One region of the Variovorax stachyos genome, then DNA from elsewhere that is predicted to be linked to it. Evidence: riboswitches for the same ligand, from Rfam matches in the RefSeq annotation. Region 1 holds a riboswitch; the other holds the start of a gene.

What was found. Region 1 has a riboswitch for glycine ahead of gcvT (glycine cleavage system aminomethyltransferase GcvT). Riboswitches for the same ligand answer to the same signal wherever they lie in the genome.
Region 2: linked by a shared signal. The riboswitch ahead of ACMGEZ_RS17395 (D-amino acid dehydrogenase) and the one ahead of gcvT (glycine cleavage system aminomethyltransferase GcvT) in region 1 are both predicted to bind glycine.

What each region holds. Positions count from the first base shown of each region.
Region 1 covers NZ_JBLFFN010000003.1:157,367-173,124, forward strand. Annotated here, with positions in the region: gene ACMGEZ_RS06875 (acyl-CoA thioesterase) at 1-354, opposite strand, end outside; gene ACMGEZ_RS06880 (DMT family transporter) at 351-1,322, opposite strand; gene ACMGEZ_RS06885 (SDR family oxidoreductase) at 1,509-2,291, opposite strand; gene ACMGEZ_RS06890 (electron transfer flavoprotein-ubiquinone oxidoreductase) at 2,413-4,107, shown strand; gene denD (D-erythronate dehydrogenase) at 4,579-5,595, shown strand; gene ACMGEZ_RS06900 (TRAP transporter substrate-binding protein) at 5,648-6,619, shown strand; gene ACMGEZ_RS06905 (TRAP transporter small permease) at 6,706-7,200, shown strand; gene ACMGEZ_RS06910 (TRAP transporter large permease) at 7,280-8,557, shown strand; gene ACMGEZ_RS06915 (hypothetical protein) at 8,653-9,168, shown strand; gene ACMGEZ_RS06920 (hypothetical protein) at 9,373-10,260, shown strand; glycine riboswitch at 10,287-10,389, shown strand; glycine riboswitch at 10,402-10,500, shown strand; gene gcvT (glycine cleavage system aminomethyltransferase GcvT) at 10,537-11,709, shown strand; gene gcvH (glycine cleavage system protein GcvH) at 11,772-12,143, shown strand; gene gcvP (aminomethyl-transferring glycine dehydrogenase) at 12,193-15,096, shown strand; gene ACMGEZ_RS06940 (histidine phosphatase family protein) at 15,177-15,758, shown strand, end outside.
Region 2 covers NZ_JBLFFN010000008.1:233,357-249,114, reverse strand. Annotated here, with positions in the region: gene ligD (DNA ligase D) at 1-1,555, opposite strand, end outside; gene ACMGEZ_RS17410 (hypothetical protein) at 1,600-1,926, opposite strand; gene ku (non-homologous end joining protein Ku) at 2,074-2,985, shown strand; gene ACMGEZ_RS17400 (NUDIX hydrolase) at 3,006-3,452, shown strand; partial or broken gene ACMGEZ_RS17395 (D-amino acid dehydrogenase) at 3,517-4,762, opposite strand; glycine riboswitch at 4,925-5,025, opposite strand; gene ACMGEZ_RS17390 (tripartite tricarboxylate transporter substrate-binding protein) at 5,054-5,971, opposite strand; gene ACMGEZ_RS17385 (M24 family metallopeptidase) at 6,068-6,571, opposite strand; partial or broken gene ACMGEZ_RS17380 (IS5/IS1182 family transposase) at 6,630-6,761, opposite strand; gene ACMGEZ_RS17375 (DUF938 domain-containing protein) at 7,009-7,653, shown strand; gene ACMGEZ_RS17370 (CPCC family cysteine-rich protein) at 7,700-7,870, opposite strand; gene ACMGEZ_RS17365 (PhoX family protein) at 7,867-9,381, opposite strand; gene ACMGEZ_RS17360 (NUDIX hydrolase) at 9,456-9,932, opposite strand; gene ACMGEZ_RS17355 (acyl-CoA thioesterase/bile acid-CoA:amino acid N-acyltransferase family protein) at 10,077-11,348, opposite strand; partial or broken gene ACMGEZ_RS17350 (IS110 family RNA-guided transposase) at 11,712-12,855, opposite strand; gene ACMGEZ_RS17345 (hypothetical protein) at 13,029-13,394, opposite strand; gene ACMGEZ_RS17340 (cation:proton antiporter domain-containing protein) at 14,003-15,304, shown strand; gene ACMGEZ_RS17335 (hemerythrin domain-containing protein) at 15,360-15,758, shown strand, end outside.

The DNA of each region.
Region 1 (15,758 bases):
GATGGTGGTCGCGCCGCCCGCCGCGCAAATGACGTCCGGCGCATCGGCGCGGGCCATGGTGGCCCAGCTCTCGAAGGTGGTGCGGCCGGGGTCGCTCACGTACATCTTGACGAGCACGTCGCCCGGGTACTCGAGCTGCTTGTAGAAGTTGCAGAAGGCATTGACGATCACCACCCCCTGCCCCTCGGGCGAGGGTTCGGCACCCAGCGAGTGGAACCAGTCGATGCGCGCCGTTTCCAGGTAGCGGAAGTAGGTGGCGTTGTTGAGGTGGCCCATCGCGTCCATGTCGCCCCAGCGGATCGGGATCGTCATTTCGTAGACCAGCTTCTTGACTTCGGGGATTTCGATTCTCATCGGTGCGCCTTGATGGATGCCAGGATGCCGAGGACGAACAGCAGCGCCGCGGCGAGTTCGCTCGGATGCGGCCAGCGGCCGTCCCACAGAAAAGAATAAAGCAAGGCGAACAGCGTCTCGCTCACGATCAACTGGCCGCACAGGCTGGCCGAGAGCCGCTGGCTGGCGATGCTCCAGAGCACGGTCGCCAGCCATGAAGAGCCCAGGCCGCCGGCCAGCGCGAGCAGCACGAACAAGGCGCCGTCGGGCTGCGCGCGCAAGGTCGCCACGTCGGAGCCCGCGGCCAGCCACAACAGGAAGGCGCCCAGGCCGGTGGCGATGCCGAGCCAGTTGGTCCAGTCCGCCGCGTGCACCTCCGGATGGCGCCGCAGCCAGGCGGCATTGAGCAGGCCGAAGGCGGTCCAGCTCGCCATCGCCAGCACGGCCAGCAACAGGCCCCAGCCGAAATGCGCGCGCCCGGTGTCTGCGATGCCGCCCTCGGGCCAGGCGGCCCCCACCATCAGCGCGATGCCGGCGGCGGTAAGTGCCAGCCCGGGCAACAGGGCCTGCATGCGCAGTCCCGCGGGCCGGCCCAGCAGCATCATCCAGACCGGAATGGTGCCGATGATGAGGCTGGGCACCTCCGTACCCGCATGCACGATCGAGAAGGCCAGCAGCAGGTAATAGCCGGTGAAGCCCAGGCCGCTCAGCGCCAGCACGGTGGAAGCCTGTCGCGCATCGGGCCAGCGCTGCCCGGTCGGCCGCCACCAGACGGCCAGCCCGGCCACCGCGCCGAACACGATGAAGCGCGCCGCCGTGATGTCCACCATGCCGAAGTGACCCACCATGCGCGGCGCCACGAACACGAGTCCCCACAGCGCCCCTGCCGCCAGGCCGGCGACGATGCCGACGAGGGGACCAGAAACCAGTTTGCTGAATGCAGCGGCGCCGCCCGCTTGTGAGCGGCCCACGAAATTGCCTCTTGACATGCTTCCTCCCTAGAGCGATTGGCCCGTGTTCTTGGTTTTCCGGGTCAGATCCGATCCCGGCAATTTAGGGCGGGAGTATCAGCAGGGAGCACCCTGGCGTCAATCGCTCAATTCTTTTCTCGCTTCCGCCGGGTCTCCGGGCGCATTCGCCGCGAAGCCTGCGATGCCGGGGACGGCGTCCCGGCTTCAGAGCGCGTATCCGTCGTCGGCCGCGATCACGGCGCCATTGACGAAGTGGCTCTGGCCGCTGGCCAGCAGCACGATCAGCCGGTCCAGGTCCTCGGGCTTGCCCAGGCGCTTGCGCGGCAGGCCGTTGACCAGCTTCTGGCCGTCCTCGGAGGCCCAGTGGTCCTCGTTGTTGTCGGTCGTGATGTAGCCGGGACACAGCGCGTTGACGTTGATGCCGAAACGCCCCCATTCGAGCGCCATCGCCTTGGTCATCTGCACCACGGCCGCCTTGCTCATGCAGTAGACGCCGATCTTGGGGATCACCTTCAGCGCGCCCACGGAGGCGATGTTGACGATGCGCCCGCCGATGTAGGTGCCGGGCGCCGCGCCGCGGGCCCGCGCCAGCATGCGCTTGCCCACCTCCTGCGCGATGAAGAAGGCACCCTTCACGTTGGCGTCGAAGATGAAGTCGTAGTCCTGCGGCTTCACCTCTTCCAGCCGCTGGGTGGTGCTCACGCCCGAGTTGTTGACCAGGATGTCGATGGGCCCGACCTCGGTCTCGGCCCGGGCCACGGCGGCCTTGATGCTGTCCATGTCGGTCGCGTCGAGCTCCACCACGTGGGCGTCGCCGCCCTCGCCTTCGATGCGTGCGCGCAGCTCCTTGAGGCGGTCGGTATGGCGGCTGGCCAGCACCACCGCGGCGCCGGCTCGGGCCAGGGCCTTGGCGAACTGCGCGCCGAGACCGCTGGACGCGCCGGTGACGAAGGCCACGCGGCCCGAAAGATCGATGCTGTAAGCCATGAGGGAGGTCCTGTTGGGAGTCGCCGGGGCGACGTGCGGAGGCACGGTGGGCGCCGCATAAAATGGCCCGGCCTTCTGCGGCGCCTCGCCCCTTCGAAAACCATTATCGACCAGACCCCACATGACGCACGACGAAATCCTTGCCCAGTTCGGCCCCCGTGAAGCCATGGAATACGACGTGGTCGTGGTGGGCGCCGGCCCGGGCGGCCTGGCGACCGCCATCCATCTCAAGCAGCTGGCGGCCTCGCACGGCAAGGACGTTTCGGTGGTGGTGCTCGAGAAAGGCTCCGAGCCCGGCGCCCACATCCTGTCGGGCGCGATCATGGACCCGCGGGCCCTCTACGAGCTGCTGCCCGACTGGGAGGAACAAGGCGCCCCGCTCAACCAGCCGGTGACGCAGGACACCTTCCTGATGCTCAGCGAGACCAGCGCCTACCGCACGCCCAACTTCCTCTTGCCCCAGAACTTCCACAACGAGGGCAACTACATCGTCAGCCTGGGCAACGTGGTGCGCTGGCTCGCCCAGCAGGCCGAGGCGCTCGGCGTCGAGATCTTCCCGGGCTTCCCTGCGGCCGAGGTGCTCTACACCGACGACGGCAAGGTGCGCGGCGTGGCCACCGGCAACATGGGGATCGGCAAGGACGGCGAGCCGACCGAGAACTTCCAGCTCGGCATGGAGCTGCATGCCAAGTACACGATCTTCGCGGAGGGCGCGCGCGGCCACCTGGGGCGCCAGCTGATCTCCAAGTACAAGCTCGACGCCGGCAAGGACCCGCAGAGCTACGGCATCGGCATCAAGGAGCTGTGGGAGATCGATCCGGCCCGCCATGAACCCGGCTTGGCCGTGCACACTGCGGGCTGGCCGCTGCCACCCGACACCTACGGCGGCTCCTTCCTGTACCACGCCGAGAACAACCAGCTGATCGTCGGCTTCGTGGTCGGCCTCGACTACCAGAACCCGCACCTGAGCCCCTTCGAAGAGTTCCAGCGCTTCAAGACGCATCCGAACATCCGCTGGTACTTCGAGGGCCAGGACAAGGGCCTGAAGGCGCCCAAGCGCCTGAGCTACGGCGCCCGTGCCATTACCGCGGGGGGCCTGCTCTCGCTGCCCAAGACGGTGTTCCCGGGCGGCGCGCTGGTCGGCGACGACGCCGGCTACCTGAACGCCAGCCGCATCAAGGGCAGCCACGCGGCCATCAAGACCGGCATGCTCGCGGCCGAGGCCGCCTACGATGCGGTGATGGCCGGCCGCCAGCACGACGAGCTCACGGCCTATCCCGCCTCGTTCGAGAAAAGCTGGCTGTACCGGGAGCTGAACAAGGCGCGCAACTTCAAGCAGTGGTTCAAGCGCGGCCTGACCGTGGGCACGCTGATGACCGGCATCGAGCAGTACGTGCTGCGCGGCCACATCCCCTGGACCGTGCACCGCCACCAGGCCGACCACGAGCGCCTGAAGAAGGCCGCGCACTGCAGGAAGATCGTCTATCCGAAGCCGGACGGCCAGCTCACCTTCGACCGGCTCTCCTCGGTGTTCATCAGCAACACCAACCACGAAGAGAACCAGCCGCCGCACCTGACGCTGAAGAACGCCGCGGTGCCCACCGAGATCAACCTGCCCGAGTACGCCGGCCCGGAGGCCCGCTACTGCCCCGCCGGCGTCTACGAGTTCGTCGAAGGCGAGAACGGCAAGCCGCGCCTGCAGATCAATGCGCAGAACTGCGTGCACTGCAAGACCTGCGACATCAAGGACCCCACGCAGAACATCGTGTGGGTCACGCCCGAAGGCGGCGGCGGGCCGAACTACGTGGGGATGTAGCCCTCGCGTTTTTGGCGGTTTCGGAGCTGCCCAGGTCGTGGGCGGGATCAGGCCGGCGGGGCGCGCTGCTCCGCTCATGTCCTCCGGCGGCCTGCGGCCGCCTCCCCCTTTACTTCGCTACGCAGCGCGCCCCACCGGCCTGATCCTGCGAACGTTGCCGGTGTTCGAGGGCCGAAGGAGCCAAACAAGCCAGCGGGCCGCGAAGCGTCGCGGATATTGCGCGGTTGGACACCTCCGCCGCGTCCAGGCCGAGGGTGGCGGGTGGCCGACGCAGTGAAGTAAAGGAGGAGGCGGCCGCAGGCCGCCGGGGGACATGAACGGAGTCGGCCACCCGCCGCCCTCGGCCCGCCCCGCACGTCGAACCCGAACGTTGAACCCGAACCCGAACCCGAACGTCGAACCTCGAACTGCGCCTTCCCCTTCGTAAGAGGGAGCAAGGCGGAGATAGACTGAACATCCCAAGGAGACACCATGCATATCGTCATCACCGGCGGCGCCGGTTTTCTCGGCGCCCGCCTGGCCCGAACGCTGCTCGCGCAAGGCAGCCTCGCACTGGCCGGCGCCGCGCCCAGGACCATCGAGCGCATCACCCTCGTCGACCGCGCCGCGCCCCCGGCCGATCTCGCGACAGACCCGCGCATCGCAGCCGTCGTCGGCGATCTCAACGCACAGCTGGCCGATGCCGGCGCCGCCTACTGGGCCGATGCCGACGCCGTCTTCCACCTGGCCGCGGCCGTCAGCGGCGAGTGCGAGGCCGACTTCGACCTCGGCATGCGAAGCAACTTCGGCGCCACCAACGCCCTGCTCGAGCGCCTGCGCGCCGCCGGCACCGCGCCGGTGCTGGTGTTCTCGAGTTCGCTCGCGGTCTTCGGCAACTCGCCCGAGCAGCCGCTGCCCGAAGTCATCGACGACAACACCCTGCCGACGCCGCAGACCAGCTACGGCATCCAGAAGTTCATCGGCGAGCAGTTGGTGGCCGACTACACGCGCAAGGGCTTCATCCGGGGCCGCAGCGTGCGGCTGATGACGGTGAGCGTGCGCCCGGGCCGCCCCAACGGCGCGGCCTCGGGCTTCTTCAGCGGCATGATCCGGGAGCCGCTCGCCGGCGTCCGCGCCGCCTGCCCCGTGCCCGACGAGACGCCGGTGGCGCTGGCGTCGCCGGCCCGCACCATCGAAGGCATCGTCCGCGCCGCCGAGGCGAGCGATGCGCAATGGGGCCCGCGCACGGCGCTCAACCTGCCCTCGCTGGGCCTCACCGTGGGCGACATGGTTGCGGCGCTAGAGCGCGTGGCCGGGCCGGCCGCGACCGCCCTGCTCGACCGCGCGCCGGATCCGGCGATCCAGCGCATCGTGAAGACCTGGCCGGGCCGCATCGAGGCGCGGCGCGCGCGCGGCCTGGGCCTTTTGCCCGATGCCAGCTTCGAGGATGTGATCCGCGACTACGTCCGTGAAAATCCCGACGCTGTGAAGTTGCCGACTAATGCATAGTCATACGTTTGCGAAACATCACATCAAACGTCACATCGACAGGAGACTCCCCATGAAGTTGAACCGACTGGCCGCCGGCCTCGTCCTCGGCCTCGGTATGGCCTGTGCGGCCTTCGCGCAGACCGCCATGAAAATCAGCATCTCGACGGCGCAGAACTCGCACCAGGGCGTGGCCATCGACACCTTCGCAAAGGAAGTGGCGGCGCGCACGAATGGCCGCTACAAGATCGAGACCTTCTACAACGGCTCGCTGGGCGGCGAACGCGAATCGATCGAGGCGGTGCAGCTCGGCACCCAGGAGCTGGCCTTCTCCTCCACCGGCCCCGTGCCCAACTTCGTGCCCGAGACCAAGATCCTGGACGTGCCCTTCCTGTTCCGTGACAAGGCCCACGCGCGCGCGGTGCTCGACGGCCCGATCGGCCAGGAACTGCTGACCAAGTTCGACGCCAAGGGCTTCAAGGCCCTGGCCTGGGCCGAGAACGGCTTCCGCCACATGACCAACAGCAAGCGCGACGTCAAGGCGCCGGAAGACCTCAAGGGCCTGAAGATGCGCACCATGGAGAACCCGGTGCACATCGCGGCGTACAAGGGCCTGGGCATCATCACCACGCCGATGGCGTTCCCCGAAGTGTTCACGGCGCTGCAGCAGGGCACGGTCGATGGCCAGGAGAACCCGCTGTCGGTGATCATGGCGGCCAAGTTCTCGCAGGTGCAGAAGCACCTTTCGCTGACCGGCCATGTCTACTCGCCGTGCATCTTCCTGATGAACAAGGCGTCCTTCGACAAGCTCAGCGCGGCCGACAAGACCGCCTTCCTCGAGGCCGCCAAGGTGGCGGTGAAGGCGAACCGCGACCGGGTCGACCAGGACGACGCCAATGGCGTGAAGGAACTGCGTGCCCAGGGCATGACCGTGGTCGAGAACGTGGACAAGGCGAAGTTCGTCAGCACGCTGGCGCCGGTCAACGCCGAGTTCGAGAAGCAGTTCGGCAAGGCCAACATCGACAAGATCCGCAATTTCCAGTGAGCTTCCGGCCGCGATGACTCGCGGCGCGCGCCCGCGCAGCACCGGCTCGCGGGCGCTCTTTTTTTGACCTCTCGCATGCATCGCTCATGAAATCCGCCTTCCTTCGGCTCGACCAATGGACCAGTTCGCTGTCCATGGCCGTCGCCTGCCTCATGCTGGTGATCGCCTCGGCGCTCGGCGTGTTCCAGATCGTCACCCGCTTCGTGCTCGAGCAGCCGGCCGAATGGTCGGAGATCCTGATCCGGGTGAGCCTGATCTGGATGGTCTTCCTGGGCATTCCCACCGCCTTCCGCCAGGGCGCGATGGTCAGTGTCGACGTGCTGTACCGCTGGAGCCCGCCGAAGATGCGGCGCGTGCTCGACTGGCTGGTGTGCCTTGCGGCGCTGACGCTGATCGCCGTCATCGTCTGGTGGGGCTGGGACTATGCCAAGCGCGGTGGCGTGCAGTCGATGGCGGGACTCGAATCGATCTCGATGTTCTGGGCTTATGTGGCGATGCCCGTGGGCGGCTTGTTCAGTGTGATCGGCATCGTCGGCAACCTGCTCGATCCGCAACGGCAGGAACTGGAGACAGCGCAATGAGCGCCGCCCGGCCGCCCGAAGGCGCGAACGCCCCCTTGGGGGGCAGCGCAGTACACGAAGTGACAAGCGTGGGGGCCCTATGACTCCTGTGATGGTCACCACGATGGTGGTGTGCTTCGCGCTCACCATCTCCGTCGCCGTCTCGATCGGCCTGGCGTCCATCGTCGGCATCCAGGCCTCGAACGCGAACATGCTGATCTCCGTCAAGGAGATGTTCAATGCGATCAACAAGTTTCCGCTCGCCGCCATCCCCTTCTTCATCCTCGCCGGCAACCTGATGGAGACCGGCGGCATCTCGCGCCGCCTGGTGGAGTTCGCCAAGAGCCTGGTGGGCGGCGTGCAGGGCGGCCTGCCCATGACCTGCGTGCTGACCTGCATGATCTTCGCCGCGGTGTCGGGCTCCTCGGTGGCCACCACGTTCGCCATCGGCGCCATCCTGATCCCGGCGCTGATCAAGCACGGCTACCCGACCAGCTATGCGGCAGCGCTGCAGGCCACGAGCGCGGAGCTGGGCGTGATCATCCCGCCCTCGATCCCGATGATCCTCTACGGCGTGAGCGCCGAGGTCTCGATCGGCGAGCTGTTCATCGCCGGCTTCGGCCCGGGCATCCTGATCAGCCTCGCGCTGATGGCCTTCGTCTACGTCTACTGCAAGTTCAAGGGCTGGGGCAAGAACGACGGCGATGGCCGCCTGGGCGTGGGCGTGGCCACCTGGCGAGCGGGCTGGGCGCTGCTGATGCCGGTGATCATCCTCGGCGGCATCTACGGCGGCATCTTCACGCCCACCGAGGCCTCGGCCGTGGCCGTGCTCTACGCGCTCGTGGTCGGCATGCTGATCTACCGCGAGATCAAGCTGCCGCAACTCTATGCGGTGCTGCGCAAATCGGTGATCTCGTCGTCGGTGATCATGTTCATCATCGCGAACGCAGGGCTGTTCGCCTTCCTGATCACGCGTGCCGGCGTGCCGGAGGCCATCGGCCACTGGCTGCAGGCCGTGCTGCAGTCGCCGGCCATGTTCCTGCTCGGCGTCAACGCGGCGCTCTTCATCATCGGAATGTTCATCGAGACCAGCGCGGCCATCATCGTGCTGGCGCCGATCCTCGCGCCCGTCGCCATGCACTTCGGCATCGACCCGGTGCACTTCGGGCTGGTGATGGTGGTCAACCTGGCGCTGGGCATGATCACGCCGCCGTTCGGCGTCAACCTGTTCGCGGCCTGCACGGTGGCGCGCATCTCGCTGGACCGCATCGTCACGCACCTGGTGCCCTTCGTGCTGGTGATCCTGGCTTGCCTGATGGTCATCACCTACGTGCCGGGCATTTCGCTGGGACTGCGCGATCTCGTTTATGCGAAGTAGTTCACGCCTGGCTGCCTGAGCCCTCGCGTTTCACCGCGCTGTCACGCGCCAGGCCGATCCTGCGGCGTTCGATCCCGAACGCCACAGCATCCGCCATGTTCCTCATCAAGACCGAGAAAGCGCGCCAGGAGCTCCTGCCTGGCCGCCGTACCCTGGGCCAGCGCGAGCGCGCCCTGCTGCTCATGGCCGACGGCCAGCGCTCGGTCACCGATTTCGGCGAGCTCTTCGGCGGCCGCGACGAGGCCGGCCGCGTGGCGCTTCATCTCGTGCGCGAAGGCTACCTGCTGGCGACCGCTCCGTCGCCGGCAGAACAGCCACCCGCGAGCACCCGGCCGCCGGCGGTTTCGGCCGACACCTTCGACGGCAAGCGTTCGCTGGCCACCACGCGCATGTTCCTGTTCGACCTGTGCGAGCGCATGTTCGTGCGCCGCGATCCGGCGGTAGCCGGGCGATTCCGCGAGACGCTGCGCGAGGCGCGCGACCGGGAATCGATGCTGTCGGTGGCCGAGGCGATGCTGGGGGAGATCGAGAAGCTGGCCGGTGTCGAGCGCGCGGCCTCGATCCGCGAGCGCATCCTGCGCCTGCTGCCGGCCGAGCAGGCCGTGCACTGAACAAGGGGTTACAGCGCGGATGGCGACACGGCGTCTTCGCTGACAGGCGAAACCCCCGCTTTTTGAATAGGCTCTGAGGCGGTGCAGCCGCTACTCGCGGCCACCGCCGCCGTTCGCCGCATTGAAGCGGTAACATTTTTGCGCGGCTGCGACCATTTTTCTTCTCTCCCCCTGCAGGTAATGACAAGCTACGGTTTCGTTCACTTGGAATTTGGCGACCAGCACCGCGACCGTTCGCTCCAGGTGCTGGAAAAGCTCCGAACCCGCCTGGCCCAGGACGGCGACCGCTTCTCGAGCGTGATCGTCGACAACGCGCGCGCCAGGCCTGCCGAAAGCGCAGCCGGCACGGCCTCCGAGCAGGGCCTGGTGGTCCCCGGCGACAACAGCAACCGGGAGTTCTCCGGCTGGGACAGCGGCATCGAGACCCTGCTCGCTCGCGGCGAGCAGCCCGATGTGTGGCTCTTCTCGAACGACACGGTTGCCCTCAACCACGCCTGGAGCGAGCGCCGGCTGGAGCGCTTCGGCGGCGAGATCCGCAAGCTCGCGCTGCACCCGGGCCCGTGGTTGTTCGGCGAGATCAACGACTTCCCGCGCTCGACCATGACCCCCATGGGGCCGCTGCTCGAATGGGTGTCGACCTACTGCTTCGCGATGAACGACACGCTGCGCCATCGGCTGGGCACGCTATCGCCCGGCAACGCGCTGCTGGATTCGCTGGTCAACGAGCGCTTCGAGCCAGGGCGGGGCGTGTTCCGCGACCATGTGGGCGAGGCCTATGTCGATTTCGTGTCCGCCTGGCTCATCAGCGACGACGGCCAGGGCGTGCAAAAGAAGCGCCGCTTCAAGTGGGACCACGAATGGCACAAGGCCAGCCCGCTCGGCCCGGACAACTTCGAGGACCTGCGCATGAAGGCGCGCTGCTGCCTGTCGGAGCACATGCTGAGCCTGCGCGCGCGCCAGCTCGGCGCCGACATCCGCTCGCCCTACGACGCCCGCAACGCGCGCGAGCACATCCGGCGCTCCCTGCAGTTCCTCTCCGACAAGCTGTGGGAGAAATTCCTGTTGCGCCGGCTGCGGCTGGAGCGGTCGTAGCTCGCCAAGCCTTGTTTCCCTTACACTCTTCCGAGTCAGGAGAGAGCCCCGCAGCGCGGGGCCGCCGAAGGCGCAGGGCCCATCGAACGAAAGGCCCGAACGCTCAGGCAAAAGGACTGACGAGGCGCCCGACTATCCGGGCGTTTCCTTGCTGGAGAGAGGCGGCGCATGCCGCCCACCGAAGGAGCAAACCCCGATCGTGGGGCGAATCTCTCAGGTAAAGCGGACAGCAGGGGTGGCCCATGGCTTGACTGCCATGGATCCGGACTGCCCCTGATGGAGAGTGCCTTGGCCTCCGCTTCCGACGATCTGCAAAAGACCCCGCTGTACGACCTGCACCTCGAGCTCGGCGCCCGCATGGTGCCCTTCGCCGGCTATTCGATGCCGGTGCAATATCCCGCCGGCCTGATGGCCGAGCACAAGCACACGCGCACGGCCGCCGGCCTGTTCGACATCTCGCACATGGGCCAGCTGCGCCTGGTCGGGGCGGAGGCCGCTGCCGCCTTCGAAACCCTGATGCCGGTCGACGTGATCGGCCTGGCGCCCGGCAAGCAACGCTACGGCCTGCTGCTGAACGACGAGGGCGGCATCCTCGACGACCTGATGTTCTTCAACGAGGGCCACGATTCGATTTCCGTGATCGTCAACGGCGCCTGCAAGGCCGACGACATCGCGCACATCCAGGCGAAGATCGGCCAGCGCTGCCAGGTGCAGCCTCTGCCCGATCAGGCCCTGCTCGCGCTGCAGGGGCCTTGGGCCGCGGCTGTGCTGGCCCGCCTGTCGCCCGGTATCGAGCGCTTCGTCTTCATGACCGGCGGCGCGGTGCAGATCGGTGGCATTGCGGCCTTCGCCACCCGCAGCGGCTACACCGGCGAGGACGGGTTCGAAATCTCCGTCGCTGCCCGCGATGCGGAGGCACTGGCCCGGCTGCTGCTGGCGCAGCCGGAGGTGCAGCCCATCGGCCTGGGGGCACGCAATTCGCTGCGGCTGGAAGCCGGGCTGTGCCTCTACGGCAACGACATCGACACCACCACTACCCCGGTCGAGGCCTCGCTGAACTGGGCGATCCAGAAGGTGCGGCGCAGCGGGGGCGCGCGCGAGGGCGGCTTTCCGGGCGCGGCCCGCGTGCTGGCGCAGCTCACCGCCGACACCGGCAGCGCCGGCCATGTCGACCACGAGACGCTCAAGCGCAAGCGCGTCGGCCTGGTGGCGCTGGAGCGCGTACCGGTGCGCGACGGCACGCTGCTCGAGTCCTTCGAGGGCCTGCCCATCGGCCAGGTGACCAGCGGCCTGCTGGGCCCCACGGTCGACCGGCCCGTCGCGATGGGCTATGTCGCCCTCGCCTACGCCGCGCCCGGCACCCGCCTGCAGGCCATCGTGCGCGGCAAGCCGGTGCCGATGGAGGTCAGTACCCTTCCCTTCGTGCCGGCGCGCTACTACCGCGGCTAGCGCTTCTTCGCGTCTTCCTTATCTTTGCCCTTCCTTTCTTTCCCTTCCCCAGGAGCCATTCCATGAGCATCAAGTACACCAAGGACCACGAGTGGGTGAAAGCCGAGGGCGACACCGCCACCGTCGGCATCACGCTGCATGCGCAGGACGCGCTGGGCGACGTGGTCTTCGTCGACCTGCCGCAGGTCGGCCAGGGCTATGCCCAGGGCGAGGTCGCCGGCGTGGTCGAGTCGGTCAAGGCCGCTGCCGACGTGTTCATGCCCGTCGCCGGCGAGATCACCGAGGTCAACGAGGCGCTGCGCGCCGATCCCTCGCTGGCCAACAGCGCGCCCGAAGGCGAAGGCTGGTTCTTCAAGATGAAGCTCACCGAGCCCGCGCAGCTCGACGCACTGCTCGACAAGACCGCCTACGACAAGTTCGCCGACGAAGCCTGAAAGCACACACCCAAGGTTTTCCGATCCTGTCATCCTTGTTCACCATTCCATGCCGAAGTCACCCCTGCCTTCCCTGCCCACCCTTGCGGATCTCGAGAACGCGGGCGAATTCATCGCCCGCCACATCGGCATCGAGGCCGAGGACGAGGCGCGCATGCTCGCCGCGGTCGGCTCGAAGACGCGCGCCGAGCTGATCGACGGCATCGTGCCGCCGGCCATCCGCCGCAGCCATCCGATGCGCCTGCCCGCGCCGGTCACCGAAGCCGGCGCGCTGGCCGAGCTGCGCGGCATCGCGGCGAAGAACAAGGTGGCGAGGAACTTCATCGGCCAGGGCTACTACGGCACCCACACGCCGGGCGTGATCCTGCGCAACGTGCTGGAGAACCCGGCCTGGTACACGGCGTACACGCCCTACCAGGCCGAGATCTCGCAGGGGCGCATGGAGGCGCTGCTCAACTTCCAGACCATGGTCTGCGACCTGACCGGCATGGCCATTGCCAACGCGTCGATGCTCGACGAGGCCACCGCCGCGGCGGAGGCGATGACGCTGGCGCGCCGCAGCGTCAAGAGCAAGAGCAACGTGTTCCTCGTCTCGGGCGATTGCCATCCGCAGACCATCGAGGTCATCCGGACGCGCGCCGCGCCGCTGGGCATCGAGGTCAGGGTCAGCACGGTTTCCGAGACCCTGCCGCACCTGATGGCGAGCGGCGACTTCTTCGGCGCGCTGGCGCAATACCCCTCCACCACCGGCCACGTGCACGACCTGCGCCCGCTGGCCGGCCATGCCCACGCGTGCGACGCCGCGTTCTGCGTGGCGGCCGACCTGCTGGCGCTCACGCTGCTGGCGCCGCCCGGCGAATGGGACGCCGACATCGTCTGCGGCACGACGCAGCGCTTCGGCATGCCCTTGTGCAACGGCGGCCCGCATGCGGCCTACCTGGCCTGCCGCGACGAGTTCAAGCGCTCCCTGCCCGGCCGGCTGGTCGGCGTCAGCGTCGACACGCACGGCCGGCCCGCCTACCGGCTGGCGCTGCAGACGCGCGAGCAGCACATCCGCCGCGAAAAGGCCACCTCCAACATCTGCACCGCGCAGGTGCTGCCGGCCGTGGTCGCGAGCATGTACGCGGTCTACCACGGGCCCGACGGGCTGACGCGCATCGCCCAGCGCGTGGCCGCCCTCACTGCGATCCTGGCGCAAGGCCTCGAGCAGATGGGCCGCGAACTCGCCAACGCCACCGCTTTCGACACGCTCACCGTCCTGACCGGCGACGACACGCCGAAGATCCTGGACAAGGCCCAGGCCGCCTCCGTCAACCTGCGCCAGGGGCTGCAGCAGCACCTGGGCATCTCGCTGGACGAGACCAGCACGCGTGCCGACATCGAGACGCTGTGGGCCCTGTTCGTGCCCACCGGCACGCCGATGCCGCGCTTCGAGGAGCTCTCGGCCACGGTCGGCGCGCGCATCCCGCAAGACCTGCGCCGCAGCAGCGCCTTCCTCGCGCACCCGGTGTTCAACACCCACAAGAGCGAGACCGCGATGCTGCGCTACATCCGCAGCCTCTCCGACAAGGACCTGGCGCTGGACCGCAGCATGATCCCGCTGGGCAGCTGCACCATGAAGCTCAACGCGACCAGCGAGATGATCCCCATCACCTGGCCCGAGTTCGCGAACATCCATCCCTTCGCGCCGGCCGAGCAGCTGCGCGGCTATGCCGAGCTCGACGCGCAGCTGCGCGCCTGGCTGTGCGAGGCCACCGGCTATGCGGGCATCAGCCTGCAGCCCAATGCCGGCTCGCAGGGCGAATACGCCGGCCTGTTGGCGATCAAGGCCTACCACGAGGCCCAGGGCCACGGCCACCGCAACGTCTGCCTGATCCCCTCTTCCGCCCACGGCACCAATCCCGCGAGCGCGCAGATGGTGGGCATGAAGGTCGTGGTGACCGCCTGCGACGCACAGGGCAACGTGGACATGGACGACCTGGCGCGCGCCTGCGAGCAGCACCGCGACGACCTGGCCGCGGTGATGATCACCTATCCCAGCACCCACGGCGTGTTCGAGACCCGCGTCAAGGAGCTCTGCGAGATCGTGCATGCCCACGGCGGCCGCGTGTACGTGGACGGCGCCAACATGAATGCGCTGGTCGGCGTGGCGGCGCCCGGCGAGTTCGGCGGCGACGTGAGCCATCTCAACCTGCACAAGACCTTCTGCATCCCGCACGGCGGTGGCGGGCCCGGCGTGGGGCCGGTGTGCGTGGTCGAGGACCTGGTGCCCTTCCTGCCCGGCCACGTGAGCGGCGGCCTTCCCTCGAACGGCGTCGGCGCCGTGTCCGCCGCGCCGCTGGGCAACGCGGCGGTGCTGCCGATCAGCTGGATGTACTGCCGCATGATGGGTGCGGAAGGCCTGCAGGCCGCGACCGAGACCGCGATCCTCAGCGCCAACTACATCAGCGCTCGCCTCAAGGAACACTACCCCACCCTCTACGCCAGCCCGAACGGCCACGTGGCGCACGAATGCATCCTGGACCTGCGCCCGCTCAAGGACAGCAGCGGCGTGACCGCCGAGGACGTGGCCAAGCGCCTCATCGACTACGGCTTTCACGCGCCCACGCTGAGCTTCCCGGTGCCCGGCACGCTGATGGTCGAGCCGACCGAGAGCGAGCCGCTCGCAGAGCTCGATCGCTTCATCGACGCGATGATCGCGATCCGCGGCGAGATCCGGCGCATCGAGGAAGGCATCTGGGCGCGCGAGGACAACCCGCTGAAGAACGCGCCGCACACGGCCGACAGCCTGCTGGGCAGCGAATGGACCCGACCCTACTCGCGCGAGCTCGGCGCCTTCCCGATCGCCTCGGTGAAGGACGCCAAGTACTGGCCGCCGGTGGGCCGCGTCGACAACGTCTACGGCGACCGCAACCTGTTCTGCAGCTGCGTGCCGGTCGCCGACTACGTGTGATGACGCCGGGCGGGCCTCGGCCGAAATAGGCCTTTGCCTACGAGGCGCGCGGCGAGGGCTTTCTACGATGGCCCTCGCCCATGCACTCGAACTGGCCCCAAACCCTCTGGATCGTGCGCCACGGTCAAAGCGCCGGCAATGTCGCGCGCGACGCGGCTGAAGCGGGCGGCCTCCCGCTGATCGAGCTGGCATGGCGCGACATCGACGTGCCGCTCTCCGAACTGGGCATCGAGCAGTCGATTGCGCTCGGCAACTGGTTCGCCCGACTGCCCGCCGACGAGAAGCCCGAGGTGATCCTCTGCTCCCCCTATGTGCGCGCCCGCGCCACCGCGGAACTCGTCGCCCAGCATGGCGGCCTGTCCGGCGACAGGATGAAGCTGCGCATGGACGAGCGCCTGCGGGAGAAGGAATTCGGCATCCTCGACCGGCTGACCAAGCTGGGCATCCGCCAGAAGCATCCCGAGCTCGATGCGCAGCGCCTGCACGTGGGCAAGTTCTACTTCCGCCCGCCCGGCGGCGAGAGCTGGTGCGACGTGATCCTGCGCCTGCGCAGCCTGCTCGAGATGGTGACGCGCGAGTACGCAGGCCAGCGCGTGCTGGTGGTGGCGCACCAGGTCATCGTCAACTGCCTGCGCTACCTGATCGAACACCTGGACGAGAAG
Region 2 (15,758 bases), on a different contig from region 1:
CGACAATCCAGTCGCCCTGGGGTACGGCCGAAACCAGCGTCGCAAGCTGGGGCTGCAGCTTGGCGGGCAAAGGTGCGCGCTTTGCTTGCCGCAGGTCGGCCGTGTCGGCATGCGGCGGTGTGATGGCGGCGCCGCGTGGCTCGCGCTCCTCGATCAAACCCAGGGGCTGCGCGACGACGCTGTCCGGCAGCGCAGCGATGACGTCGTACTCCGTGCCGGGCCGGGCCCAGGCATCGCCCCGCTTCTTCAGGAACAGCCACTGTTCCTGCTTCTTGTCCCCGGGCTTCGAGATGCGCACGAACTCCCACAGCCCGGCGAGCTTCTGTCCATGCAGCTTGAAGATGAGCTTGCCCTTGGCGAGCCCTTCCTGTGGGTCGCCGACCGGCTCCCAGGTACCCTGGTCCCAGACGATCACTGACCCGCCGCCGTACTCCCCCTTGGGGATTTCGCCTTCGAAGGTGTTGTAGTCGATTGGGTGGTCTTCGACATGGATGGCCAGCTGCTTGATCGCCGGGTCGTAGGAAGGCCCTTTCGGAACGGCCCACGACACCATGACGCCGTCGAGCTCCAGGCGTACGTCGTAGTGCAATCGCGAGGCCCAATGCTTCTGTATGACGAAGGCCGGTTGCCGGTCGCGCCTCGCCTTGCTTCGTCGCACCGGGGTGCCGGCCGGCTCGGCGGTCTTGGAGAAATCGCGCTTGGCGTTGTAGCGCGAGAGCGGCGGGGTCTCCTGTCCTTCTTGGGGCACAGGCGCGCGGGCCTTGCGGGCGGCGCTCCGCTTTGGCCTGGCAGGTCGGATTTCCGCCCACACCGGAGCATGGTCGCTGGCATTCTCGCGTCCACGCTCCTCGCGGTCCACGCCCGCATCCACGACCTTCAGCGACTCGCCGACGAGGATGTGGTCGATGCGCAGACCCGCATCACGCTCCCATCGTTTGCGCCGATAGTCCCAGAAGGTGAAGAGCTTGTCCTTCGGGTGAGCAGCCTGGAGCGCATCGGTCCAGCCCTGGGCCAGGATCGCGGCAAAGGCCTGGCGCGGTTCGGGCTGCAGCAATGCGTTGTCGCGCCAGGTGTCCGGCTTGTAGATGTCGGCATCCGTCGGGACGACGTTCCAGTCGCCCAGCAGCACGACCGGCTGCCCGGAGGCCCGGAGTTCCTCCGCGCGCCTGCGCATGCGCTCGAACCAGCGCAGCTTGTAGTCGAACTTCGGTCCGGGCTGGGGATTGCCGTTCGGCAGGTACAGGCAGGCGAACAGCACGCCGTTGATGGCGGCCTCGACATAGCGGGCCTCCTTGTCCTTCGGATCGCCCGGCAGCGCCGTGGCGACCGGCAGAGGCTCATGCCCACGGGCGAGCAGGGCGACGCCGTTCCAGGAGCGCTGGCCAACGACCAGGCCTTCGTAGCCGAGCGACCTGAGCCGCTCAGTGGGGAACTCGGCCGTGGAAGTCTTCAGCTCCTGCAGCGCGACGACGTCGGGCTGGGCGCGTTCGAGCCAGTCGCACAGCAGGTCCAGGCGCTTGACGACGTTGTTGATGTTCCAGGTTGCAATCCGCACGGCTTTGGATCTCTCGGGAGGCAGCAGCCAAAGTCGCTACGACGTCACTGCGCGGGCCCGAATCCGAAGTACCGCTTTCCAGGTGCGGCCTCCTTCGCCGGCGCGTCACGCTCGGTTTGCTGATGGTCGCTCTCGTCGGCATCGCCTTCGTCGACAGGCGCATCGGCTTTGCGAGGCCCGAGGTCCAGGTCCTCCACCATGGCTTGCAGCGCCAGCAGTCCTTCAGCCATGGCCGTCTTGTAGCTTCCCACCGGCGAGCCGGACCTGTCCAGCTGCCGCCAGCTGCGCCCCTCCAGCTCGGCGAGGACCCATGCGAAACGGCCCGGCTTCGGCTCCTCGACGTAGACCGCGATGTGGCGCAGGCTTGGCATAGCGCGTAGGGTAGCCGTTCCGTCGGTGGGTCGCCCTCGAACGCGCAGCCTCCCTACGGCCAGGTGCTACGCCCACCTACGCGGCCATGGGCCAGGTCGCCGCAGGCTGCCCGGTGCGGGGTCGTCCCGCCGGAAGGAAGCTGAGGCATGGCAACAGGTAGTCGCACGCTCTGGAAGGGCGCCATCACCTTCGGTCTCGTCCACATCCCCGTCGGCCTTCACACGGCAGCGACCGAGGAAGGCGTGGACTTCGACTGGCTCGACAAGCGCTCTATGGACCGTGTCGGCTACAAGCGCGTCAACAAGCGGACGGGCAAGGAAATCAGCAAGGAAAACATCGTCAAGGGCGTCGAATACGAGGACGGGCAGTACGTCATCATCAGCCCCGAGGAAATCGAGGCGGTCTTTCCCAAGACGACGCAGACCATCCAGATCGAGCGCTTCATCGATGGCGCCGAAATGCCGTTCATCTTCCTGGAGCGGCCCTATTACGTGACACCCGTCAACAAGAGCGACAAGGTCTATGCGCTCTTGCGCGAGGCCCTCATCGACACGGGAAAAATCGCGCTTGCCAAGGTGGTGATTGCCACCAAACAGCACCTTGCCGCACTGGTGCCCTCGGGCCCGGCCCTGGTCTTGAACCTGCTGCGTTGGGGTGACGAAGTCAAGACGCTGGAGTCGCTCGACCTTCCGCCCGCGGGGCGAAAGACCGTCAGCGCCGCAGAGATGAAGATGGCCAAGCAGCTGATCGCCGAGATGTCCGGCAAGTGGGACCCGGAAGATTTCAAGGACGAGTTCCGGCACCAGGTGATGAAGCTGGTCGAAAAGAAGGCGAAGGCGGGCAAGACGGAAACCGTCATCGAGCCGGAAGAGGAAGCGCCGCAGGAAAGCTCCAACGTCATCGACCTCACCGAGCTGCTGCAGAGGAGCTTGAAGGGCGGCTCGAAGGCGAATGGCAAGGCCGCGAAAAAGCTTGCTGCCAAGACTGCTCCCGCGAAGAAGTCTGCGCCCAGGCGTGCGGCAGCGAAGAAGAGCACCTCCGAGCGAAAGGCAGCGTAGCTCGGTTTCGCGGCCCTGCCATGAAAACGACTTCCTATGGCGTTCTGATCCTCAATGAGCATGGCCAGCTGCTATTGGCACACGCCACGGGGCAGAGACACTGGGACATCCCGAAGGGCGGAGGGGAAGAAGGTGAGTCCCCGCGCGAGGCGGCCATTCGCGAGGTCCAGGAGGAAACCGGAATCGACCTGGCTGCGGCGGAGATGGAGGAGCTCGGCGTCATGCCCTATCACTCCCGCAAGGACCTCCACCTGTTCAGGGCATTGGTTCACACCGACCAATGCGACATCACGGCCTGCAAGTGCGTGAGCTTTTTCCCTCACCACCGCACCGGCGCCATGACGCCGGAGGTCGACCAGTTCAGGTGGGTGGACATAGCCGACATACCGAAATTTGCGGCCAAGTCGATGACTGCGTTGCTTCGGACGCTGCCTGGCTTCGAAGCGATGCCTGCGCGCGAGGACTGACGCACGGAAAGCTGTCCGGGTCGGCGTCGGCGACGCCTGAGCAAATGCAACGGCCCGCTCGACCTCATTGGCCCCCTCTCACCTGCGTGCGCTCGCCCGAGGGCAGCCCGGAGACAACGGCGTCCGCGACCATTTCTGCCGTAGCCGCCGACAAAGTCCAACCCAAGTGGCCGTGTCCCGTGTTGTAGAAGACGCCCGGGTATCGGCCGCGGCCGACCCTCGGAAGCATGCTGGGTGTCATTGGGCGAAGTCCCGCCCAAGGAAGCACGCTGCTCGTATTCATTTCGGGGAAGCAGTGCTCGACCCAGTCGACCAGCGGTCGGATTCAGTCCGGATGTCGCGGTTGGCCCCGTTGAACTCCGCGGTACCTGCGACGCGGAACCGATCCTCGCCAAGGCGACTGGCGACCAGCTTCGTTTCGTCGTCCAGCAGGCTCACCGTCGGCGCCGCGGCCCGACTGGCGACGTCGCGGAGGTTCACCGTGATCGAATATCCCTTGACGGGATAAATGTTGATGCGGTCGCCCAACTGTGCCGCGAGCGCCCGGCTCGCGATGCCAGCGCACACGACCACGGCGTCGTGACTGCGCGAATCGCCGTTTGCCAGCATGACTGCACGCCATCTTTCGAGCGGGTGAGTCTGTCGACATCATTCCCCAAGTGCAGGCGTGCCCCGAGCCGCTCGCATGCGCTGGCCAATCCCGTGGTGTAGAGATGAATGTCGCCGCTTGCATCGCTCTCGGTGTAGTAGCCGCCGTAGTACGTCCCAGCAAGCGTCGGCTCGATGGCCCGGATCTCCTGCGGAGTGACAGCGCGCCGCCGCAAGCCACCTTGCGCCAGAAGCTCACTGACGCGGCCGGCATGCTCGAAGCCGTGCTTGTCGCGATAGATGTGCAGGATCCAGCGGTGCAGCGCATCGAAGCGGATGCCTTCGTCGGCCGCGCACTTGAACAGATGCTCGCGCGCCGCCACCGCGAGGCGCGCCGTCTGGATCGTGTTTCGCTCGTAGCGAGGCAGCTGCGCGATGAACCCGGCGAACCAGCTGAGCTTGTGCCACGTCGGCGCAGGATTCAGGAGGAGTGGTGCATCGGCCTTCAACATCCAGTTCAACCCTTTCAGGAGAGTTGATGGATGCTTCCAGACCTCCGCGTTCGAGGCGGAGAGCTGACCGCCGTTCGCAAAGGAGGTTTCCATCGCGGCATAGCGATGGCGCTCGTACAGAGAGACAGCGTAGCCGCGCTTGATGAGCGCGTAGGCGGTCGTAACGCCGGTGATGCCGCCGCCAATAACGGCAATCGAGGGAGTGTGCATAGCCAGGTTCCAGGTCGTCGAAAGGTGTGGGACCCACACGCGCCCGCGTGCGAGACACCCCCTCTGTCTGGAACCTGAGAGATTCGCGCTGCCAGTTGCGAGGCCGCGCTTGCTCCTTCGGCGGGCCGGGCGACGATCGCCACCGGCCAATCTTCAGAGTTCGTCGTGATTCTGGTCCTGGGGCCTGAGAGTTTCCGGGGCGGTTGCTCCTTCGGCGCCGGCAGGGAATCTCTTCGCCTGCCGGACTCTCCCGAGATCACGCCGGCAATGTTGCCGGAAAGTGAAGTCAGGCTACTTCGTCATGCGTTCGATCTCCTGCATCTCCGCTGCGAAGACCCGCTCGTACTGCTCGCCGGGCTCACCAAGCGACAGGTCAGCAAGATTGTTGGTCTTGATGTAGTCCGTGAAGACTTGCCCGGTGCGAGCCTTCAGAATCGCCTGCTGCAGCTCCTGGTATCCCTTCGGGTTCTTCTGCGCGAAGGCGGCAGAGACAACATAGACGCCGTAGCGACTCAGAAACTCAGGGGATGGCATTGCGACGCCAAGCGCGTTCAGCTGGCTCCGCAAGGTGTCCGCCTCTGGCCAACGGGGACTCTTCTTGTCCGAGCCGATGAAGAGTGCCGTGGTCTTGGGACGCAGACTTGACCGCACGTAGTCATCGCCGAGGTTGGCCGTGACATCGCCAGCCAGCAGCGCATTGACCGCTTCCGCGCCGCCCTTGTAGTTGACGACGAGCACGTCGATCTTGAGCTTGTCGATCAGCCACTTCGCCATTACATCCTGAGCAGTCCCGCCCGCCACCGAGATGGAGAGCTTCCCGGGCTTTACCCTTGCCTGCTCGACGAACTTGACGAAGTTCGGAATACCCGAATCGTTCTTGACCAGGAACACGCGGGGCTCGTGCAGGTCGGCCATGATGACCCGGAAGTCGCTCGACTTGAACCCGGCATTCCCGCGCGCGATGGCGAGGTTGAGGTCAGGCTGGTTGATGGCGAGCACGGCAGAGCCGTCCGCACCTTCGCGCAGCAGCGCCGAGGCTGCGATCTGCCCACCTGCTCCCGGCTGGTTGCGAACGACCACGCTGCGATTGAGGACTCCCTGGAGCGGCTGCGAGAGCAGGCGTGCGAAGGTGTCCGTGCTGCCGCCCGGCGGATAGCCGACGATGATTTGCAGCGGCTTGTCGCTCTGGGCGCGCGCGATTCCGGGCATGGCTGTCGCCACGACTGCCGCACCGAAGGTGGTGGTGAAGTGGCGGCGGTTCAGCGAGCTTCGAGTCATTGAGCTCTCCGGTGCGGATTTCCAGAATCAGGCAAGCAGGCGTGCGTCGTACGGCGTCGTGTTGAGTTGTTCGCAGCCGTTCGACGTGACTACGACGACGTCCTCGAGATGCGCGCCACCGACTTCCGGCTGGTCAGGCAGCACGATGCGGGGCTCGAGGCACATGACCATGTTTTCCTCGACCACGAAGTCCACGCGGCGATCGACAAGCGGCTCGCCGTGCAGTCCGTAGCCAAGCTGGTGCCCTGTGTTGTCGGTGTAGACGTAATCGCCCCAGCCGCTGTCGGCGATGACTTCCCGGGCGCGCGCATCAATCGCCTTGCCAGTCACGCCTGGACGGATCATCTTCTTCGCCTCCTGCAGGGCGAGGTACGTCGCCTGGTAGATCTCACGCTGCTTCGCAGTGGGTTCTCCGCCGCAGATCACCGTGCGGCCGAGGTCAGCGGTGTAGCCCTCCACCACCGCTCCGAGGTCGAGAATGACCATCTCACCTGCCTGAATGACCTTCTCGGTGGCGATGCGTTCGAACATCGAAGCATTCGGGCCGGAAGCAATCAACGGAATGAACGGCTCGAACTCCGAACCGGCTGGCCCGCGGGCTGTGCGGCTCGATGATCTGCACCAGCGCGCTCCAGGGCACCACCCGATCCATCTCATCGAGGAACTCGCGCTTGCGCGTTCTCTTCGTTGACAGGTTCAGGCCCAGGCCGAGCTGATTCAGGGAAGTCACGCGCTTGGAAATCATGAGCTCAGATCATGCAAGGCTCGGGCCTGTTTTGCAGACCATCCCTAGAGCTCGAGCGCAAACTCGGAGCGAAGGCCTTGTCGGCAGTGTCTTTGCTGCAAAGCTGCCGGCCGAACCCGCCCACAGGCACCTGAAGGAAGTCCCGCAGCGGAGACCACCCATCGGCAGGCAGCAGACGGAGCGATTGAGTCGCCGAGCACGACTTGAGGCTTAACATCGCCGCATGGACTCACGCGAGACCGCCCCCTCCGCCGAGCGCAATAAGCAGCCGATCCTCGAGGTACTTGCGCGCGTATTGCCGCCACGCGGCCTCGTGCTCGAGATCGGCAGCGGCACCGGGCAGCACGTGGCGCACTTCGCCAGGGCTTTGCCCGCCCTCACTTTCCAGCCCAGCGAGATGGACGTGGAGCGCCATGCTTCCATCGAGGCGTGGGTGGCCAAAGCCAACCTGTCGAACGTAAAGCCGCCCCTCGCCATCGATGTCACGAAGCATCCCTGGCCGGTATCCGCGGCCGACGCGGTCGTGTGCATCAACGTGATTCACATCTCCCCGTGGGAGGCCACGCTCGCGTTGATGGCGGGCGCCGGCAGGATCCTGCCCGCCGGCGGCGTGCTTGTGACCTACGGCCCGTACATGCGCGGCGGCGCGCATACGTCGCAGAGCAATGAAGCGTTCGACGCGAGCCTACGCGCAAGGAATCCGCTCTGGGGCGTGCGCGACATCGACAAGGTGGCGGAAGTCGCGGGCAATGAAGGCCTTGCGCTGGAGGAGGCCGTACCAATGCCGGCAAACAACCTCACTGTGGTCTGGCGGAAATCAAACGGCGCACTCCCCGGCGCGCGGGCCCTCGTCGACGGGTTTGCTTGAGCACCAAAGCTGTCGGCCACGAATGGCGCGAAGTGGCCGCAAACCGTCAGGGCAGCTCATGCGCGTAGGGCCGCCGCACATGCAGGAGAGCCGACTTGTCACTGGCTCCGAACGCTCGGAAGCTTGCTCGCCCTTCTGCCAGACTCATGGTGCCGTTGGGGCCTCCTCGAACAACTGCGGCGCCTTGTTCACCTTGCCCATGGCATCTGTTTGTCAGAGCGGCCCGCGTGCCCAGGGCCCCCAGATCGCGAACGTGATGCCCGGTGACTGCACATTGACGAACAGCACCTTGCCGGCCGGGTCGAAGCAGGCACCGCAGAACTCGCTGCCGCGGTAGTCGCCCGGCGCGACGGTCTTGCCGGCCGATGCGATCTGGTCGGCGCCGAGCACCACGTTGTGGCGCGCGAACACGAAGCTCGCACCGTCGCGTGTCAGGCCGACCAGGCGCTCGACGCGGCCATGGCCCTCATCGACGCCGCCGCCGTCCTCGCAAAGCAGCACGCCGCCGCGCGGGCTGATCGTGATGTTGTCGGGGTTGTTGGCGGCCACCGCGTCGAGCGAGACGAACACGGCCTTGAGCAGGCCCGTCGCGAGGTCGTACTCCCACACCGCGCCTTCGCCGTTGCCGCCCGCGCCCGCGGCGTTCACGCCCGTCGCGGTATCCACGATGAAGAGCTTACCCTCGTGATACCAGATGCCTTCGCCGCGCGCCATGCGCAGGCCGCCCTGGGCCCAGCCCTGCGCGAACGGTCCGGCCACGGCCGTGGTGCCCGCAAAGCCAGGCAGCGCAATTGCTACCGGGTTCGCATCGGGATCAGCGATGTCGACCCACTCGAGGCGGTGCGTGTCGCCGGTCGAGGCTACATTGAGGTCGGCGTTGGGCCGGCCGACCACTTTGGCCATCTGCAGCCTGCCGCCGGCCTCGTAGCTGCCGGGGCGGCCGCTCGCATCGGCAGGCACGAAGCGATAGAAGCCCGACTTGTTGCGGCTGTCCTCGGTGAGGTAGGCGAAGCGCGTCTTCGGATCGACCGCCACGGCCTCATGGCTGAAGCGGCCCATCGCGACGATCGGCTTGCCCGTGGTCTCGGCCGCATTGGCGCGCACCTCGAACACGTAGCCGTGCTTCTTGCCGCCCTGCGGCTCGAGATTGCTGCCGGTCTCTTCGCAGCTGAGCCAGGTGCCCCAGGGCGTGGGTCCGCCGGCGCAGTTCGTGAGGGTGCCGCCGAGGCTCGGCTCCATGCCTATCCACTGGCGCCCCTTGAACCGCAGGTTGGTGGTGCCGCCGCCCGCGAAGCGTCCGTCGACGCTGCTCGCCACGGCGTCGTACATCGCGGGCGCATGGATCGGCGTGGTCGACTGGCCGCGCTCATGGTTGCGCACCAGCACCACGTCGACGCTGCTGCCGCGGCCGTAGGACGCGATCACGGCCATGCCGTCATGGTTGCCCGGGCAGGGCTGGCCGTTGCGCATCAGGTCACCGGTCCAGCCGTAGGAGCGGTAGGCAAAGCCTTCGGGCAGCTGCAGCAGCGGCAGGCCCGTGGCTTCGTCGAGCACCGGCGCGACCGGACCGTAGGGGCTTGCGACCAGACCGGTGCTGCCGCTGGCGCCATCGCCCGCGATCGCGGCATCGACGTTGCGGGCCTGCAACGCCTGCAGCGTGCCGATGAACGAGAGCGCGGCAACCGAGGTCGAGCCGCGCAGGAAGCCGCGGCGGGAAGGAAACGACATGGGAGCTCCTGGGAGTGTGGGGTGCCCTGCATTGGAGAGTGCTGCGGTGTCAGCACCGTTACAGCGCTCGGGCCTCATGCGTACTCGCGCTGCACCGCATGCGAGAACACCAGCGGATCGGCCAGCAGCGAGGCCGCCAGAAAAGTCGGCCGCAGGTTGATCGACGCGAGCTCCGCGAGCGCAAACCAGCGGAACTCCAACTTCAGGTGGCTCTCGATGCCGTGGTGGACTCGCCCCTTGTCGAGCACGCTCGAGTGCGGATCGAGCGCGACGCGGAAATAGAACCCGATCTCGTGGTTGCGCTGGCCCGCAAGGTCGAAGAAGTTCTCGGCGACATGGACGAGGGGGCCGCATTCCACCGCTTCGCCAAGTTCTTCCCTCATCTCGCGCACGACCGTCGCCGATGCGGCTTCGCCGACCTCGACGCGGCCGCCCGGCAGTGCCCAGTACGCATCGCCCGGCGCACGATGCACGAGCAGGTGACCGGCATCGAGCACGATGGCCGCGGCACGGACCTGGAAGCGCTGACCGTGAAGATGGACTGAAATCATGGGGGTCTGCCAGATCGTTTGCAGTGGACGAGCGCAAGTTTGCACCATCGCGCAGCGCAGCCCCACGCGCCGCAGCGATGGCGCCGTACCCGCTGGATTCACGACGATGACGTAAGTCGGCTCCTTGCTGAAGAGTGGCGCCGCTTAAAGGCTATCCCGCAAAAAAGCCAGCATCTTCCGCCAAGAGTCCTCACGCGCATGAGCCGTGCCGGCTGGCGAGCCACCGAGGTCCTGTTCTTCACCGGACACAGGATGCTTGAATCGCGTCGACATGGTGGACACATGCGGCCAGCCCAGACTGTGGCCGGCGTCAGCGTAAGACAGGTGTTCGACAGGGTGATGGAAACCCTTCCGCTCAAAGCGAGCTACGGCGAACTCGGTCAACGCAGCGGATGGCCAGATTTGGTCGTCCTGGGCGCTGATCAGGAGCACAGGCCCATTGATGTTCTCCACGCGGATAGAGGCAGCGTCAACGACAGCACTATCCTGCAGTGGGATGAAGTACCAGTCAAAGCTATCGGGTTTGACAAGACCTTGCGAAACGGCGAGGTTCCACTCTTCAAGAGGCATGACGTCGGCATGCGGCACTTCCTTGCCATCAAGTGTCCAAGCCGAGTGCCCGCTCGGCGGATAGGCGGGCCAGACAATGCCGCTGGCAACGTATGCCACCACAGCCCGGATTGCGGGAAACGTCGCGCCCAAGAGAAGCGCCAATTCTCCGCCTCTGGATGCACCCGACACGGCGATGCGATTGCGTTCGACCTTCTCTTGCTGTGCCAGCCACGCGAGGGCCTTGTCGAAGTACTCCAGCGGAATACGGTCTAGCGTGGGCGGTAGCCCATCTACGCCAAAGTAAGCGAGCGCCAGCGCCACGTAGCCATGTGATGCCAGCAAGGCGGCCATTTCCTCAGACCACCGCACCCCGCCTCCTGAGCCACCCACAACCAGAACCGCGGGATGACGGCCAAGTGCTCGAGGCTCGAACAACGTTCCCAGAAGTCCCGCTTCGTGCACCTTGCGCACCGCTACAGAATCGTCGTAGTAGCGTCTGCGGATGCTGTGCGTTATCGCCTCCGAAGACTCGCTTTCGACGACAAGTGCAATGGTCATGGGGTCGTCCGCGCACTGTATTGGCAGCGGCACCTCTGATGCCGGCTGCGGCGAGCGAGACCAGAACAGGCCCATGGCGTCCACGCCTGTGTAATCACCAGACGCGGGGGCATCGCGGGTGAGGTCAACGTCGCCGGTAGCGGCTGCGTGAAATGTCGCTTGCGAAGCAAGCACGGTTCCTGCTGCCCCAGCGCTCAAGACCCGCAACGTTATCTGTTGACCGGGCGTCAACCCATGCACCGTGATGTGCAAGGTTTCGTCGAACAGGCATTCAGCGGGAAGTGGCCCAACGGAGATTGAAGGCATCGCCGATTATTGCGTCGGTGCTGCGGATGTCCGCTTCTATGAGGACTGGTTTGTCAAGGCATGACGGTCATGGCGGGACCTGTTCGTAGCAGCCTGTCGAAGTGCCGGGGGGATGCGACATTCATCGTGATCCGAGGTCAGGGACTATTGGAGGTCCGAGTCGGTGCTCGAACAAGCTTCTATCCGTGCAGGACACTGGAGTCCGACACCACATGCAGCATGCGCGCCAGATGCGCTGGCAATCCCCGGTTACCGGCGCGCCCCTTCTTTGAGGACGGTCGCCATGTGGCGACCCGCGGACGTTACGGGCGCGTCGACCTGTGATCATGATGTTGGCGGTGTGTACCGTGTGACTCTGGTTGCTCAAGCGTGAGCCACGGCGGGTTTCAGGTGCGCGCCCGCCGGGATCTCGCCGTCCTGCAGGTAGCGCCACCAGTGCGATGACCAGTCGCCGCGCCAGGGCCACGATCCCCACACGGCGCATGCGCTTGCCCGCGCCGGCGAAGCGCCGATTGAACCACTGCGTGAGCGCGCTGCCGGGCTGTAGGCGTACCCAGCTCCAAGCCAGCTCTACCAGCAGGCCTCGCACTCGCCTGTTGCCTGCCTTGCTGATGCCCTGCTCGATCTCGCTGTCGCCGCTGGCATACGGTGTGGGCACCAAGCCCAGGCTGCCTGCGAGTTCGCGCCGGTTGGCGAAGTGCCGCCAGCCGAACACTTCTTTCACCAGTACCCAGGCGCCCTTAGGTCCGATCGCACGCAGTCGCGCGAGGTGCGCGACCAGCGGCTGCTTGCCCTCGGCCAGGTCCTTGCAGCGCGCAGCTTCGACCGCTCTGACTTGCTCCTTGACCAGCTTCAGGCGTGCCCCCTCCCGCTCGATTTCCGCACGCAGCATCGGCGGCACCTGATCGCGATGACGGTCCCACCACGCCGCCCAGTCGCGTCCGCCGATGACGATCCTCGGCCGCAGGTTGTGGAGCACCAACAGCGAACCGATGCGGTTCGTATGCGCGATGCGCTCGTGAGTAAGCCGTTGCAATTCACGGTGCACACGGCGTGCGTCTTCGTCCTCGCTGCTCGGTTCGCGCTGCACCGACCAGACGTGCTCGCCCGCGTGGTGGCGAATGAGCATCGCCAACAGCTTGTCCGCATCGAGCCGATCGGTCTTGGCTCGCCGTGCGCGCCGATTGACCTCGATGCTTGCCGCATCGACCACGATGTTGTCGACGCCCAACTCGCTCAGCCAGCGATGCAGCCACCAACCGTCACGCCCAGCTTCGTAGCAGCTGTGCACTCGCGCCTGAGCGCCGGTACGCAGCCGCGCCCCGGCCTTGACGATGCAATCGGCCACGGCAGCTGTATCGCCGGCGCCGACGGTATAGCGGCTCACGCGGCGCCGGCTATCGCCGATGCTCATCTGCCAATGCTTGTCGCCGAGCTCGAAGCTCATGTACAGATCGCCGCCTTCGGCGGTATCCTTGCCTCGTAGGACTGTTCGGGTCGTCGTCATTTCCATACTCCTTCGCAACAGAGAATCGGAAATGCGGTTTTAGCTCTCCAAGCCGATTTGGCCAGTCCTACATAGCATCTTTCGGTTGCAGCGGCTGAAACGTCTGCTCAACAGCCGGTTCAAGGACGCCTTGGCCTTCCAACCGGGATGCTCGGAATCAGCCTCAGGCCAGCTCACTCTCTTGCAATAGTCCACCAGTAGTTCCACGCTCTCCACGCTGGCGACGTGAGCAAGGAAGGCGGCCGCAAAACGCGCCGAGTTTGGTCGTCAAGTTGCGGTCGCAGGGCAACCACACCGCCTCGGCCAAAGGCAACGCACGTCTGAGCCCAGCGGCCCATTGGTCGCACAAGGATGCCGTCTGGTAGCACCATTCCATCCATAAGCCAGCCATGCTGGCTAGAAAGCCTTTCGATTTCATCAGCAGCCGCTTCGCCGTGAAGCAGCACGAAGCGAATCATGTCTTCGACTTCAACGGCGCCGCCATAGGCTGCTGGACCGCCCGGTTTTGCGGCTTTGCGTGCAAGCATGTTGATGTTCATGTTCTTTGCTGTGCTCCAGGTTCTCCTGTGAGGCCATTGCGCGAAGGTGGGCTTCTGGCCGCATGCTGTCTTCAGGCTATACCGTCTCTGATTTCTCCAACACGCGCCGTGGGAAGCGCCAGAGAGGCATCCGAGCTCCAAGAGCGAAGGCACAGAACACGATAGTCGCTATGACGCCAACTGAGAGCGCAGTGCCGACAACGCTTCAAGGCGATGCGTGCGACCCCATTCGTTCGAAGGAAATGCGGCTCTCAAGGCGCCAAGAGCGAGTGCTGAGACGACCCCAGCTCCGGCCATCAGCGCAACTGTCGCTGCACCAGCGCGAGCGAGACACAAGGACAAGGGCATCACTACAAGCGACGCAAACGGCAGCACCAGGATGAGGGAAAGGACGAACATGTACCCGGCTCCTTCCATGCTCCCCCGCCGGTGAAAACCACCAACGCCGGGTATGCCCCTCGAGCATGCGCCTTCAGTTGCTGCATCCGATCTCAACACTGTGCGCAGGGTTCGAGCATTCGTCTAGTTGAAAAGGGAACACGCCTTCGGCCGCCCGGTTGGACTTGCTGCTGTTTCGGTGGTCGAATCACCTGCAACAACTCACAATCATGGCGTTTGCCACCTGGTGCCTTTTCATCGGCGGGCTGCTCATCCTGATGGGGCTGGGCAGTACGCTGGTGCGAGCGCTGCCGATCAGCGCAGCGGCCTTGTACATGCTGATTGGCTACGTCGCAGGTCCCGAAGGCTTCGGGTTCCTCGACCTGAGCCTCGCGCGGGACGCCCATCTGATCGAAGTCATCGCCGAGATCGCCGTCCTGATCTCGCTGTTCGCAGTGGGATTGCGGCTACAGATCCGGGTCTTCGACGCCACCTGGATAGCGCCTGTTCTGCTAGCGACCGTGGCCATGACGCTGACGATCGCAGTCATGACCGTTGCCGGTGTCATCCTCGAGTTGGCGTTGGGCACGGCCTTGCTCCTGGCGGCGATCCTGGCGCCTACCGACCCCGTGCTTGCTTCGGAGGTAAGAGTCAGGCATGAGAAGGACCGCGATGAGCTGCGCTTCGGGCTGACCGCCGAAGGCGGGCTCAACGACGGGGCCGCCTTTCCGTTCGTCATGCTCGCACTCGGCCTTCTTGGTGCCCGAGAGCTCGGCCCGCTAGGCATGAGATGGCTTGGTGCCGACGTGCTGTGGGCGATTGGCGGCGGTTTGGCCGTGGGCTGGCTGTGCGGTGCGGGGTTCACGCGCCTGGTGATGTTCCTGCGGCAAAGGAAGCAGCAAGCGCTCGGCATGGAGAGTTTCCTTGCACTCGGCCTGATTGCACTAACGTATGGCATCGCGCTTCAAGCTTCCGTTTATGGCTTCCTGGCAGTGTTCGTGGCGGGCTTGGGTATGCGCGATGTTGAAAGCGTCGTAGCCAACGAGGATCCTGCCGTCGAAGACGCAGCTTCGGATGCGCGAACGTCCGGCGTGGCGCCGACTACTTCTGCAGCCAGGACGGCGGGCAAGATGACCCGTTTGGTGCTTGACTTCGCGAAGGAACTCGAACGGTTCGTCGAGCTCGCCGCCATGCTCGTTATCGGCAGTTTGCTCGCGCGCGATATGTTGACGACGACAAACTTCATGCTTGCAGGCATCTTGATCTTCGTGGCGAGACCGCTCTCGGTCTATCTCACGACTTTCGCCGTCCATTGGACCCCAATGCAACGGCGGCTCGGCGCCTGGTTCGGAATCCGCGGCGTCGGATCGCTCTATTACCTGGCCTACGCAGTCAACCACGGAGCGCCTGCGTCGCAACTGCAGGCGCTGACGGACAGCGTGCTGCTTGCGGTGGCGTTGTCGGTCTTGCTCCATGGTTCGTCAGCAACCCCGTTGATGGCTTCGTACCAGCGATTTCAGCGTCGCAAATGACTGTCCTCCGCCAAACCGTGGCAGCACCAAGCATCCAGAACAACTCAACCAGAATATGGAAAACATCTACGAAGCCTTGCGCGAAAGTCATGAGCTTCAGCGCAAGCTTTGCCGGCAACTGATGCGCATCAAGCCGGGCACCTCACGCGCCATTGAGACCTTCCGCGCATTGCGCATCGAGCTCGCGGCCCACGCTGCTGCGGAAGAACGGTATCTCTACGCGCCCATCCTGATGGACGACAGAGGCCTGGATTCGTCGCGGCATGCGTTGGCCGAGCATCACGAAATCGATGAGTGCGTCGAGAACCTGGGAAAGGCGAAGGAGCATGCCGAGAACTGGGTCGAGCGCGCCAAGAAGCTCTGCCGTGAAGTACACCATCACCTCAGGGAAGAGGAGCGGAAGTTCTTCCAGATCTCAGGAAAGATCCTCACCGACGCACAGAAGAACACCTTG